Regions from separate parts of the Mesorhizobium sp. M0870 genome, predicted to be linked through region 3. Evidence: predicted binding sites of a transcription regulator. Region 3 holds the regulator's gene; each other region holds the start of a gene.

Region 1 (3,541 bases), on a different contig from region 3:
CGCGACCGGTGAAGTCACCCTTGCCAAAAGCGATGAAGCGGTCGAGACCGGTCTGGCCTGGGGTATAGCCCTGCGTGAATTCCCGCGACCAGATGCCGAAGCTTTTTTCCAGTCGCAATGCGTTGAGCGCGTAATAGCCGATTTCGGCCAAGCCGAGATCCTCGCCGGCGGCCAGCAGCGTTTCGCGCAGAGTGGCATGCATGGTCACAGGGCAACTGATTTCGAAGCCGAGTTCGCCCGCGATCGACAGCCGCGCCACACGCGCCTGCACCATGCCGATGTCGAATGCGCCGCAAGCCATGAACGGCAGTGCTGCGCCGGACACGTCCTGATGCGTCGTGCGCTCCAGGATCTTGCGCGCATTCGGCCCCGTCAGCAGGAAGCCGCTCATCGTATCCGAAAGGTCGGCGACGGTGACGCCTTCAGCCGCATGGCTCTCGAACCAGCGCATGTGGAATTCCCGGAGATAGTATGAGCCCATCAGCCAATAGCTGCCGCCGCCCCAGTTGAAGACGGTGAGGTCGCCCTTCAGCCGTCCGTCATGGCCAAGCATCGGCGCCAAGCGCGCCTGCCCTGCTTTCGGCAGCTTGCAGGCGAGCAGCCGGTCGAGCCACGCTTCCGCACCTGGCCCCGCCACCGCATAGCGCGAATAGGCCGAGATATCGACGAGACCGGCGGCGCGCCGCACCTGCAGCGCCTCGTCGCCGACGATGTCGAAGGCGTTGGAGCGCCGCAGCGTCGTGTTCTCGGCAAATCCCATCGGCGCGAAATAGGCCGGGATTTCCAGCCCCCAGGAAGCCGTCCATTCGCATCCCGCGGCCGTCATGCCGTCATAGGCGCCGGGGCGTTTCAGCGGCCGGCCGGCGGGCAGCCGTTCATTGGGAAAGGTCATGACGAAGCGGCGCGAATAGAACTGGCGCGTGGTCTGCTTGAGATATTCCCGGTTGGCGGCGAAGGCGCCGTAGCGGGCGATGTCCATGCCAAAGATGTCGGCCTGCGGTTCGCCGAAAATCATCCATTCGGCCAGCGACTTGCCGACGCCGCCGCCCTGGCTGAAACCGGCCATGACGCCGCAGGCGACCCAGTAATTCTTCAGCCCCCGCACCGGCCCGACAATCGGATTGCCGTCCGGCGTGAAGGTGAAGGCGCCGTTGACCCATTTGCGGATGCCGGCCGTCGCCAGGCAAGGGAAGCGCTCATGCGCCTTGGCGAGTTCCGGGCTGATGCGGTCGATGTCTTCGGGGATCAGCTCGATGCCGTAGTCCCACGGCGCACCATCCATGTTCCAGTGCTTGGGGTTCTGCTCATAGACGCCAAGCAGCACGCCCTTGCGCTCTTGCCTGAGATACGAGAAGCCGTCGAGATCGACGGCGATGCCGATTTCCCGGTCAAGTGCCGCGATCTCCGGAATGTCCTCGGTGATGAAATAATGATGCTCCATCGGCGTCACCGGCAGGTCGATGCCGGCCATGCGGCCGAGCTGCTTCGCCCACAGCCCGCCGGCATTGACGACATGCTCGGCGATGATGGTGCCCTGCTCCGTAACGACGTCCCAGCTCCCGTCGGCGCGCGCCTTCAACTCGACGACCCGGTTGCGCAGTATGATGTCGGCGCCGCGCTTTTTTGCAGCGCCGGCATAGGCGTGCGTCGTACCGTACGGGTCGAGATGGCCTTCGTTGGAATCATGCAGACCGCCAAGCACGCCGGAGACGTCGACGATCGGGCAGATCGCCTTGATCTCGTCGGGCGTGACGAGGCGCGCGGTCTCGATGCCAACCGACTGGAACACCGCCCAGGCCGATTTCAGCCACTCCCAGCGCGCGGGATCGCTGGCGATGTTGACGCCGCCCGTCATGTGCAGGCCGATATCCCAGCCGGATTCGGCCTCGATCTCGCGATAGAGATTGATGGTGTAGTCCTGCAGCGCCGCCACGTTGGGGTCGGCGTTAAGCGCATGGAAGCCTGCCGCCGCGTGCCAGGTCGAACCGGCCGTCAGTTCGGCGCGCTCGATCAGCGCCACATCCCTCCAGCCGAACCGCGTCAGGTGATAGAGCACCGAGGCTCCAACCACGCCACCTCCGATGACGACTGCGCGGTAGTGCGACTTCAAGGCTTCCCCTCCACGGTTAGTCCGAAGGCTGGAGCATATATTCACTGGACATAAGTGTCTAGTGCCGCGCGCGCGCATCGTTTTTCGTCGACCGCCGGCATGTACTGCGTGCTGTCACGCAAGCATCATGTTCGCGCCGTAGACCGCGTTTCGGGGAGGCTCGCGCGGCACCATCGGTGTCGCACCTCTTTCAGTTTTTCATCCCGCGGCCGCTCCGGCACATCCGTCACAAAGAGGATTATCCATGAAACACCTGTACCGAACCGCGTCGCTCGGCGTCGCGCTGGCCTTGTTCACCGCCTTGACGCCGGCCCTTGCCGACAGCACCACGACCGTCGGCGGCCCGGTCAATAAGGGGCTGGTCGGCGTCGGTCGCATCGCGGCCGCTCAGCGCGACAAGTTCGGCGAGACGTTTGGTTCGGGCTCCGGCATGTCGATCGACACATCAGGCTGGACGCATGAGGCCGCCGGCTACAAAGGTTCGCTCTGGCTGCTGCCGGACCGCGGCTACAATGTCGTCGGTACCACCGACTACCGGCCGCGCCTCAACACGATCGGCATCGAGTTTACCCCGGTGGCACCAGGTGCGGCACCTGCTGCCGGCCAGCGGCAGACCGGCGTCAAGGCGACGCTTGCCGACACCATGCTTCTCACCGACGACAAGGGCGCCGATGCCACCGGCCTCGATCCGCTCAACGGCGTGCGCGCGGCAAGCGCCGACATGCCGATCCTGCCGCAGGCCGACAACGGCAAGCTGGCGCTCGACAACGAGGCGATCGTGCGGCTGCCCGACGGATCGATGTTCATCTCCGACGAATACGGCCCGAACATCTATCGGTTTTCCGCCGACGGACATCTGCTGTCGGCAACCCAGCCACCGGCCGCCCTCGTGCCGATGCGCCACGGCACGCCGAACTTCGCCTCGGACAATCCGGGACCCGGTGCCGCCGAGCCCGATCCGAAGGATCCCGAAACCGGCCGCCAGAACAACCAGGGCCTTGAAGGCATGGCACTGACGCCGGACGGCAAGTTCGTGATCGCCGTGCTGCAGTCGGCGACAAGGCAGGACGGCGGCGATTCTCCCGCGACGCGCCAGAACACGCGTGCGCTGGTCTATGACGCGTCCGACCCCGCCCACCTCAAGCTGGCGCATGAGTATGTCGTGCCGCTGCCGGTGTTCAAGGATGCCAAGGGCAAGACCAAGGTCGCCGCGCAGAGCGAGATCGTGGCACTGTCGGATCAGACCTTCCTGATGCTGGCGCGCGACAGCGGCAACGGCCAGGGGCTGAAGGGCGACACCTCGCTTGTGCGCCAGATCTTCGTCGTCGACGTCTCGGCCGCGACCGACATCGCCGGCGGCGCCTTCGACGCCGCTGACAAGCCGGTCGCCCCCAAGGGCGTCGTCGACCCATCGGTGACACCGGCCAAGCT
Region 2 (3,541 bases), on a different contig from region 3:
CGTCAAACGATTCGTAGGGGTGATGGACGACGATGTCCTTCTCGCGGATGGCCGCGAAACAATCGCCGCCATGCTCGCGGATGCGCTCGGGAAAACGCGGATTGTAGGGCGTGAATTTCAGGTCGTCGCGGGGAACGGCGACGATCTCGGAAATCTGGCTGAGCGCCAACGGACCGGTCAAGACGCTGATGCGGCTGGACGACACGCCAAGCTCGCCGGCGACGAAGTCGCGCAATTCATCAGGCATCAGCCTGTCGAATTCGATGCGGATCACCGAACCCCGCCGCCGCCGCTTCAGCGCCGTTTCGAACAGGCGAACCAAATCCTCGGACTCCTCCTCGACCTCGATATCGCTGTCGCGGATGATGCGGAACGTGCCGGAGCCCTTGACCTCATAGCCGGGGAAGAGCTTGCCGATGTAGAGGCCGACCGCCTCTTCCAGCGGGATGAAGCGGACGTGATGCTTGCGGTCCGGCAGACGGATGAAGCGCTTCAGCGCTACCGGCAGGCGCAGCAGCGCGCTCATCTCTTCGCCGTTCTTGCGATGGCGCAGTTGCAGCGCCATCGAGAAGCCGAGATTGGGAATGAACGGGAACGGATGCGCCGGGTCGATCGACAGCGGGGTCAGCACCGGGAACACCTGCCCCTGGAAATGGTCTTCCAGCCAGATTTTCTCGTCCTTGGTCAGCGCATCGCGGGTGATGCTCTCGATGCCTTCCTTGTTGAGCAGCACGGTGAGCGCCGAAAGGCTCTTCTGCTGGTCTTCCTGCAGCCGCTCGACCTCGCGCAGCAGCTGTTCGAGCTGCTGTTCGGGGGTGCGGCCGTCAGGGCTCTTCAGCGTGATGCCCTCGCGCACCTGGCCGGCGAGGCCGGCGACGCGCACCATGAAGAACTCGTCGAGATTGGCCGCCGAGATCGACAGGAAGCGGACGCGCTCCAGCAGCGGATGATTGAGGTTCAGCGATTCCTCGAGAACGCGCCGGTTGAACTGCAGCCAGGAAAACTCGCGGTTGACAAACCGGTCCGGATTGCCGCCCTCCGGGCGAGCCACCTCGACATCCACGAATTCGTTCTGCACCGGCTTCAGTTCGTTCATGATTCCCGCTCTTCCACACCGTCAGCCAGCTAAAGCGCCGCGCGTCATTCAGGACGCGCAAAGGACGCTCTACCACTCCAAGGCGACGCATGGTCCTTGCCGAAAACCGGTGTCGGTCTTCGGGGCCATGCGTTAACCGGCTTAACTTATCCTCTGACAGGCTTTTGCGACAGTTTGATTTCATCGAACTTGCAAAGAGGCCTGATATGATCCAGATGCAGACGAGACTGCGTTAAGGAGACGACGATGGCAGGCGGTTCCATTCCCCATTTTCAGAACGATGCGGGCTATCAGGCAATCGACATCGGCGTGAAGGAATTCATGTGCACGGGCGCCAATCCGCCTTTCGACCACCCGCATGTGTTTCTGGACATGGGCGACGACAACGAAAAAGTCTGTCCCTATTGCTCGACGCTCTACCGCCATTCGCCGAAGCTGAAGGCAACCGAAACGCTGCCGGCCGGCTGCATCTACATCGATCAGGCCGCCTGAGTCTTTCGCGACCAGCCCGATGACCGACACGCGCTCCCGGCAAATTGTCATCGCCGGGGCGGGTGTCGCCGGATTGACCGCAGCTCTTGCATTCGCCGAACGCGGCTACTCGGTACGGGTGTTCGAACAGGCGCAGCGCCTGGAAGCGGCAGGCGCCGGCATTCAGCTTTCTCCCAACGCGACACGCATCCTTCGCCAGCTTGGCGTACTCGACCGGCTGCTGCCGGCGGCGGTGCGGCCGGAAGCCGTGGTGTTGAAGGAGGCCGTGACCTTGCGCGAACTGGCGCGCGTGCCGCTGGGGCAAGCCGCCGAAAGCCGCTGGGGGGCACCCTATCTCGTCGCTCATCGGGCCGACCTGCAGAGCGCGCTGCTGGCGAGGGCCGACGAAATCGCCAACATCGAGATCGTCACCGGGGCGCGCATCAGCACCATTGCCGCCGACACCCATGGCATCACGGCGACGGCCGAGATGGCCGGCAAGACTGTCGAAGCCGAGGGCTTCCTGCTGGTCGGCGCCGATGGCGTCTGGTCGTCGGTACGCGGGCTTGCCTGCTCGAGCAAGGGAGCGGCCTTCGCAAGGAGCCATTTCTCCGGCGAACTGGCCTGGCGCGCCACCGTCGCTGTTGACAGCGCCGCCGGGCAAACCTTTGCAGCCATCGGCGCCAAGGACTGCGTCACCACCTTCCTGCATCCCGGCTTCCATATGGTCGCCTATCCCGTCAGCAAGGGTGCGGCCTTCAATCTCGCGGCCTTCACCAAGGGCGACCGCATTGCCGAGGGCTGGTCCGGCAACGCCGACGCCGGGATCCTGAGCAGCGCCCTGCGCGGCACCGCGGCAGAACTTGCCCGTCTGGTCGAGCAGGCCGGTCCGTGGACCGCATGGCCGATCCACACAGTCGACCCGCAACAGCCCTGGACAACACCGAACGGCATCGCGCTGATCGGCGACGCGGCGCATGCGATGACCCCATTCGCGGCGCAAGGTGCGGCCATGGCGATCGAGGATGCGGCGACGCTTGCCGACATCATCGCCGACTTCCCTGCCGACCCCCTGGCCGCGCTTGCCGGCTGGGAGCAGTCACGGCGGCCGCGTGTCGCGCAGGTCACCCGACGCGGCGCTGTCAACCGGCTGGCCTGGCATGCCTCGGGTCCAGTGGCGATTGCGCGCAATGTGTTCCTGAAGGTGCGCTCGTCGGAAAAACTCGCGGCGGATCTGGACTGGCTCTACGGCTGGCGGGCTCAGAAGATCATTCGACGCTGAGCGTACAAGCACAATCGGTTGGTGGGACAGCACCCCCCTCTGTCCTGCCGGACATCTCCCCCGCAAGGGGGGAGATCAGCCGTCACCACTGCTTTCGCCAATCACCAACGTCGCGAGGGGAAGTGAGGCGTTGCAACTGCCAATCTCCCCCCTTGCGGGGGAGATGTCCGGCAGGACAGAGGGGGGTGTGAAGGAACGCGACGCCAATTCGCGGAATACCCACGCTAATTGTACAAGCTCATCGACAGGCCGAGCGATACAGGCAGCGGGTTCCACCAGCCGGTGCGCAGGCCGGCGATGCGCAAGGCGGCCGCCGTCCAGGTGTTGCAGCCGACCAGTGCGTTGAAATGGCCATTGGCTTCGTAGAAGCCGTCGAACCTCGAATAGGCTGCGTCCGGAACGAGGAGCGGGCCTTCCGGTCCCCGCTGGAAACTCGCATCGATGAAATCGAGCAACGCCGTGAACCGATCCTCGGTGATGTCGAACCCCGCGATATCGGGGCGCGGTTCGACGATGTCACCGGCGACATCGACATGCATGACCGAGGCGTCGAGTGTCAGTGCCTTCATCACCGGGACCGCCTTCAGCTCGGACCATGTCGGCGTCTCCAGGTAGAAGGCGCGGCCGCCCCAGCCGAAGACGATGTAGCGGACCTCCGGCCTGTCGGCCGGTATGCCCGCGTCGACCAGGAA
Region 3 (3,541 bases):
GTGCTGCAGGTCGTCCAGCGTATAGGCGCGGATGTAGTCGATCTTCATCTCCGCTGGCGTAGCCAGATGGTCAGGAGGCTGGCCGGCAATGCCGCCCACCGCGAGATTGGCCAGCATATACATGGGATCGTGCATGTCGGCCGGCGTCGCTGCTTGAGCGACCTTTACACCATCGTAGGTCCAGACAAGCTCATCCTTCGTCCAGAGCAGGCCATAGGTGTGGAAACCGTCGGTATCCGCAACGTTCACCGTTGACGAAACCTTCGTGTGCGCTCCCGTCTCATTGGAATGCGCCGTCATGTAGAGCGTGTTCGGGTCCTGGCCGCGCGTTTCGACAACGTCCAGCTCCGGCGGCCACGATCCGTCCTCCGGAAGCAGCCAGAACGCCGGCCAGGCTCCGGCTGTTTCAGGAAGATCCGCCCGCATTTCGAAATAGCCGTAGGTTTGCGAGAAGGTGTCGTGGGTCGTCAGGATCCCCGAGCTGTATTCGTAGTTGTTGATCAGAGGCTTGATGTCCTCCGGCGCCTGCGCGGCGGTGATGGTGAGGACGCCGTTCTCAACGCTGAACGGATGGACCGAACTCGTCGGGCCATAATTGGCGTCGATATACCACTGCAACTCACCATTGCTGCTCAACGTGCTGCCGTTCGGCGCTCCCCACCAGAAATTGGAATTCCAGGTGCCGTCCTGCCCGTCCCGAAGGCTCAGCGTGTTGAAATCGTCGGAGAAGGACAGCGTCATTGCGGACTTGTCTATCGGAAGTTCGAACTGGGTGGGCTGCAGCTTGTCGATGGTCGTATTCTTGAACACCAGGATTTCGTCGGATCCGAGGTTCAGCATCACGTTCGATTCCACTTGGACCATCTGTGAACGGACGGCATCGAACGAAGTGAAATCGTAGCCGTTAAGGCGGAGCGCATCGGTCGCACCGAAATCGAAGATAAGATCGCTTCCATTACCTTTGGAGATGGCGAAAGTATCGGCGCCATCGCCGCCGATCAGGACATCATTTCCCTTGCCGCCATCCAGCGTCTGGTGACCTGACCCGCCCTTGATGATGTTGTCCAACGCATTTCCGAACGCAAATCGGTTGGTGCCGGTAACGACGAGGTTCTCGAAATTGTCAGGGAGCTTGTAGCTCATCCATGTGTCGATCGTGTCGATCCCTGCCCCAGGATCCTCGACCACCTTGTTGTTGGTGGAATAGAGATGATAGTAGTCGTCGCCGGCGCCTCCGTGGATCGTGACAGTGACGCCGGTGTCTCCCCAGAAGGAGTCGTTGCCGGAGGTGCCATGCAGTTCCGGTCCAGACCCGGTGGCCGAGAACCAATGAGTGGAAGCGCCGGTGTAGGCAAGAGGGATGCCTTTGGCGTTTAAGACCGTGCTCATCAGAAATCCTTCCTCATGGTGTCCGACCTGGTCAAAGGTCCGGCGACCGCTCCCAAAGCAACGCTGCAAGGAACGAGATCGTTCCACGGAATCGTCATTCGATCCGAGACCGCAATAATCGGAAGGCGGATAATGAATAAGGAGGTGATGGCTCAATGTAAATTGAAGCAATTTAGTAAAATCGTATATTTATGCAGAACACACGTCGTTTAACGAACGTATATCTAAGTTAACTCAAATTTATTCTTGCATGGCTTTCTGGTCGGAGTCTGCGGGCAAGATGGCGACGTACCGCCAAGAGCGGTCATCCTCATCAGGTTTCGAATGACCGCATTTGGGCCAAAGCGTCACGTGCTCGCTCCCCATCGATGAGACGAGTGCAACATTCCACTCTTCGCGGCTGTTGGCGACCACGTGCTAATCGAGTTTTCCCGGTCACGATCTATCGGGACGGAACAGCCACCTAGTCTTCCCTGATCGCGTAACCCGCCCCACGGATGGTGCGGATGACATCAGGCATGCGGCCGTTGTTGACCGCCTTGCGCAGCCGGCCGACGTGCACGTCGACAGTGCGTTCGTCGATGTAAATCGTCTCGCCCCAGACATTGTCGAGCAGCTGGCTGCGCGAGAACACGCGGCCGGGGTGGCGCATCATGAATTCGAGCAGGCGGAATTCGGTCGGCCCGAGCCGGATCTCGCTCTTCTTGCGATAGACCCGGTGCGACTCGCGATCGAGCACGATGTCGCCGACCTTTAGCACGCTGGACAGCACTTCCGGCTTGGCCCGGCGCAGCAGCGCCTTGACCCTGGCCATGAACTCCGGCGTCGAGAACGGCTTGACCAGATAGTCGTCGGCGCCGGTCGACAGGCCGCGCACGCGGTCGCTTTCCTCGCCTCGCGCGGTCAGCATGATGATCGGCAGCCGCTCGGTCTCTGGGCGCATTCGCAGGCGCCGGCAGAGTTCGATGCCGGAAACCGCCGGCACCATCCAGTCGAGCACGAGAAGGTCGGGAACGTTCTCCTGCAGCCGGATTTCGGCCTCGTCACCGCGCGTCACCACCTCGACCTGGTAACCTTCGGATTCAAGATTGTAGCGGAGCAGCACGCCTAGCGGCTCCTCATCCTCCACCACCATGATGCGTGGTGCGATCATCGGCTGGTCACCCCTGTTATGCCGCTGGCGCGGACATTGCCGTCTCGTCCTGCTTCGGACGATTGGCTGGCAGCTGCGTGCCGGTCAAAACATAGTAGGCATTTTCGGCGATGTTGGTCACGTGGTCGCCGATCCGCTCGAGGTTCTTGGCGCAGAACAACAGGTGCGTGCACGCCGTGATGTTGCGGGGATCTTCCATCATGTAGGTCAGCAGCTCGCGGAACACCGAGGTGTATTTGACGTCGATGCGTTCGTCATTGTTTCTGAGCGTGGCAAGCGCTGCCGGGTCGGCGGCGGCGTACTCGTCGACGACCCCCTGCACCTGGATCAGCACCAGTTGCGCCATCGCGTCGATCGAATGCGAAAGGTCGTGCGGCGTGACACTCAGCCCGACAGTGCCGACGCGCTTGGCGATGTTCTTGGCAAGGTCGCCGATGCGCTCAAGGTCGCCGGCCATGCGGATCGAACCGACCACCGCACGCAGATCGTTGGCCATTGGCTGGCGCTTGGCGATCAGCGTGATGGCGCGATCGTCCAGCTCGCGCTGGCGTGCATCCATGATGGCATCATCGGAAACCACGCGCTGCGCCAGCGCATTGTCCGAATTGAGCAAAGCCCTGGTCGAGCCACTGACCATCGAGCGGGCGAGATCGCCCATGTCGCGGATCAGCTGGCTGATCTGCTCCAGATCCTCATCGAAAGATGCGACGGTATGTTCACCCATGATCTTCGTCCCTCGTATGCCTGAGCTCAGCCGAACCGGCCGGTGATGTAGTCCTGGGTGCGTTTGTCGTCGGGGGTGGTGAACATCTTGTCGGTGGCGCCCTCCTCGACCAGATAGCCTAGATGGAACATCGCGGTGCGCTGCGACACGCGCGCTGCCTGCTGCATCGAATGGGTGACGATGACGATGGTATAGTTCTGACGCAGTTCGTCGATCAGTTCCTCGACGCGAGCGGTGGCGATCGGGTCGAGCGCCGAACACGGTTCGTCCATCAG
Region 4 (3,541 bases), on a different contig from region 3:
CCGGCCCACATCGTGCCCGAATGGTACTTCCTGCCGTTCTACGCGATCCTGCGCGCCATCACCTTCAATGTCGGGCCGATCAACTCCAAGCTCGGCGGCGTGCTGTGCATGTTCGGCGCCATCGTCATGTTGTTCCTGGTGCCGTGGCTCGACACTTCGAAGGTACGCTCGGCCGTTTACCGGCCCTGGTACAAGCTGTTCTTCTGGTTGTTCGTGGCCGATGCCATCCTGCTTGGCTGGCTGGGCTCGCAGCCGGCCGAAGGCAGCTATGTGTTCATGGCGCAGATGGCGACATTGTTCTACTTCGCCTTCTTCCTGATCGCGCTGCCGGTGCTCGGCCTGATCGAGACGCCGCGACGGCTGCCGAACTCGATCACCGAGGCGGTGCTCGAGAAGAACAAGGGCGGCAGCGGACATCCGGCGGGCGCTACGGCGGCTCCGGAAACCAAAGGCTGAGCGGGTAGAGAATCTAAGGGGATTTGGCATGAAAAAGATTCTCACCTCGCTGGCGCTGATCGGCCTCGTGGCGGTCGCCGCTGGGGCCGCGGGCACTCGGGCGATCGCCGCCGAAGAGGCACACAATGTGGCCAATCCGACGCATTTCCCGATCGACGAGCCAAAGGAAATGGACTGGAGTTTCACCGGCCCATTCGGCACTTACGACAAGGCGCAGTTGCAGCGCGGCCTCAAGGTCTACAAGGAAGTCTGCTCGGCCTGCCATTCGATGAACCTGGTGGCGTTCCGCACGCTGTCGGACCTCGGCTATTCCGATGCGCAGATCAAGACGCTGTCGGCCGAGTACACAATCCATGACGGCCCCAACGATGCCGGCGACATGTTCGACCGTCCCGGCAAGCCGTCCGACCATTTCCCGCCGCCCTTCGCCAATGAGGAAGCGGCTGCTGCTTCCAATGGCGGCGCTGCCCCGCCCGACATGTCGCTGCTGGCCAAGGCGCGCGGCGTCGAGCGCGGCTTTCCGCAATTCGTCTTCGACATCTTCACACAATACGATGCCGGCGGTCCCGACTATATCCACTCGCTGCTGACCGGCTACGACCAGACGCCGCCGGCCGGCATGGTGATCCCGGAAGGCACCCACTACAATCCGTACTTCATGTCCGGCGTGTCGCTGAAAATGCCCAAGCCGCTCTCCGACGGCCAGGTGACCTATGATGACGGTGCGCCGCAGACCGTCGACCAGTATTCCCGCGACGTCTCCGCCTTCCTGGCGTGGGCGGCCGAGCCGCATATGGAAGACCGCAAGAAGACCGGTTTTCGCGTTCTGGTGTTCCTGCTTTTGTTCGGCGCGCTGGTCTATCTCACCAAGCGCAAGGTGTGGGAAGGCGTGGCCCACTAGGCCATACAATCAAGTGATCGCGAAGGGCGCCGAGAGGCGCCCTTTTGCATTTCCGGAGGCTGGTCATGTCACATGGCCGTCATCGCATCCGGCGATCCTGTGCTGCTCTCATCAAAGGATCGCATTCATGAAAAGATACGCATCGCTCGCGGCAGGCCTGTTGCTGCTCATCCTCGGCTCGGCAGCGCAAGCGGAAGACGCCCAGCCCTTCGTCACCAACAAGGACGTCGACCTGACGATGATCCTGCCGCCGCCGCCGGCAAACGATTCGGCGCAGACCAAGGCCGAACTCGGCGAGGTGCTGACGCTGCAGGTGACGCGCACCCCGGAGATGGTCGCCAGCGCGGTGGCTGATGCCGAGGAGAATGTCTGGCGCTTTGCCGACGTCATGGGGCCGAAATTCAACAAGGAAACGCTGCCGAAATTCAGCGCTTTCTTCGATCGCGTGGTGGCTACCGAAGGGGCTGTAGTCGACCCGGCCAAGGATGTCTGGAAGCGCCCGCGCCCGCATCAGCTCAGCGATCTCGTCAAGCCGGCGGTCAAGCTGTCGAGCTCCGGTTCCTGGCCGTCCGGCCATGCCACCGTAGGCACGATGATGGGCATCATCCTGTCCGACATGGTCCCGGAAAAGCGCGCCGAGATCATGGCGCGTGCGGCCGAATACGCCCACAACCGCGAGGTCGGCGGCATCCACTATGCGTCCGACGTCGAGATGGGCAAGATTTCCGGCAGCGTTATTGCCGCGGTCCTGCTCAACCGGGACGACTTCAAGGCTGAATATGAAGTGGCCAGGGCCGAGCTTCGTTCCGATCTCGGCATGTAATCCTCGTCAGCCGGATTTAGACGGGAAGGGGCGCTTAAGGCGCTCCTTTTTTGTTAACGCTCGTGCTCAAGCGAAAGTTCGGCAATTAGTCCGTTGGCATGGCGGCATCAGGTTGATATTCGACGCATCGAACGGTGGCGAGAAGCTCGTCCCGCCATGGCCTTTGGAATTCGATGATGCGGCTCAGCGACTGTCACAACTTTTCCGATTTCCGGCGGATGGCACAGCAGCGGCTGCCCGGGCCGATCTTCAACTACATCGACGGCGCGGCCGACGATGAGGTCACCTATCGCCGCAACACCGAAAGCTTCGAGACCTGCGACCTTGTTCCCAACGTGCTGCGCGGAGTGAGCGAGGTCGACATGTCGGTGACGGTCATGGGCCAGAAGCTGGCGATGCCGTTCTATTGCTCGCCGACCGCCTTGCAGCGCCTGTTCCACCATCAGGGTGAGCGCGCGGTCGCCAGGGCCGCCGCCAAATACGGCACCATGTTCGGCGTCTCCTCGCTTGGCACCGTCAGCCTCGAGGAGGCGCGCGGCATCAGCAGCAGCCCACAGGTCTACCAGTTCTATTTCCACCGGGACCGAGGTCTTAACCGGGCGATGATGCAGCGCGCAAAGGCGGTCGGCGTCGAGGTGATGATGCTGACCGTCGACAGCATCACCGGGGGAAACCGCGAGCGCGACAAACGCACCGGCTTTGCCATTCCCTTCAAGCTCAATCTCGCCGGAATGGCGCAGTTCGCGCTCAAGCCGGCCTGGGCGATCAATTATTTCACCCATGAGGGGTTCAAGCTGCCGCAGCTCGACGAGCATGTCGACATGGGTGGCGGCACGATGTCGATCAGCCGCTACTTCACCGAGATGCTAGACCCGTCGATGACGTGGGACGACGTGGCCGAGATGGTCAAGCTTTGGTCGGGTCCGTTCTGCCTCAAGGGCGTCATATCGGTGGAGGATGCAAGACGCGCCGTCGACATCGGCTGCAGCGGCATTGTGCTGTCGAACCATGGCGGGCGGCAGCTGGATGGCTCGCGGGCGGCGTTCGATCAGCTTGCCGAGATCGTCGACGCCGTTGGCGACAGGATCGACGTCATCATGGATGGCGGCGTGCAGCGCGGCACCCATGTGCTGAAGGCGCTGTCGCTCGGTGCCAAGGCCGTCGGCGTCGGACGCTACTATCTGTTCCCGCTCGCGGCGGCAGGCCAGCCCGGCGTCGAACGGGCGCTTGAGCAGATGCGGGTCGAGATCGAACGCGGCATGAAGCTGATGGGCTGCAGTTCGATCGAACAATTGTCGCGCAAGAACGTCCGTTTCAGGTAATCTCGACCCATGAAATCCTCCCTCGAAGACACATTGCTC

What was found. Region 3 encodes PhoB, which activates phosphate uptake and scavenging genes when phosphate is short. Its sites were predicted from a motif close to TGTCATNNANCTGTCAT; they were not measured.
Region 1: a site for PhoB is predicted at 2,223-2,239, ahead of NKH97_RS23795 (esterase-like activity of phytase family protein). Genes of this name have one in related genera too.
Region 2: a site for PhoB is predicted at 1,263-1,279, ahead of NKH97_RS20400 (RNA degradosome polyphosphate kinase). Genes of this name have one in related genera too.
Region 4: a site for PhoB is predicted at 1,424-1,440, ahead of NKH97_RS08430 (acid phosphatase). Genes of this name have one in related genera too.

What each region holds. Positions count from the first base shown of each region.
Region 1 is NZ_JAMYOI010000022.1:77,112-80,652, reverse strand. It holds gene NKH97_RS23800 (GcvT family protein) at 1-2,110, opposite strand, end outside; gene NKH97_RS23795 (esterase-like activity of phytase family protein) at 2,355-3,541, shown strand, end outside.
Region 2 is NZ_JAMYOI010000016.1:136,028-139,568, reverse strand. It holds gene NKH97_RS20400 (RNA degradosome polyphosphate kinase) at 1-1,096, opposite strand, end outside; gene NKH97_RS20395 (zinc-finger domain-containing protein) at 1,343-1,588, shown strand; gene NKH97_RS20390 (FAD-dependent monooxygenase) at 1,608-2,849, shown strand; gene NKH97_RS20385 (TIGR02117 family protein) at 3,074-3,541, opposite strand, start outside.
Region 3 is NZ_JAMYOI010000020.1:77,859-81,399, forward strand. It holds gene eglC (endo-1,3-1,4-beta-glycanase EglC) at 1-1,389, opposite strand, end outside; gene phoB (phosphate regulon transcriptional regulator PhoB) at 1,853-2,542, opposite strand; gene phoU (phosphate signaling complex protein PhoU) at 2,559-3,266, opposite strand; gene pstB (phosphate ABC transporter ATP-binding protein PstB) at 3,293-3,541, opposite strand, start outside.
Region 4 is NZ_JAMYOI010000005.1:140,704-144,244, reverse strand. It holds gene NKH97_RS08440 (cytochrome b) at 1-456, shown strand, start outside; gene NKH97_RS08435 (cytochrome c1) at 485-1,357, shown strand; gene NKH97_RS08430 (acid phosphatase) at 1,485-2,180, shown strand; gene NKH97_RS08425 (alpha-hydroxy acid oxidase) at 2,357-3,502, shown strand; gene NKH97_RS08420 (adenine phosphoribosyltransferase) at 3,512-3,541, shown strand, end outside.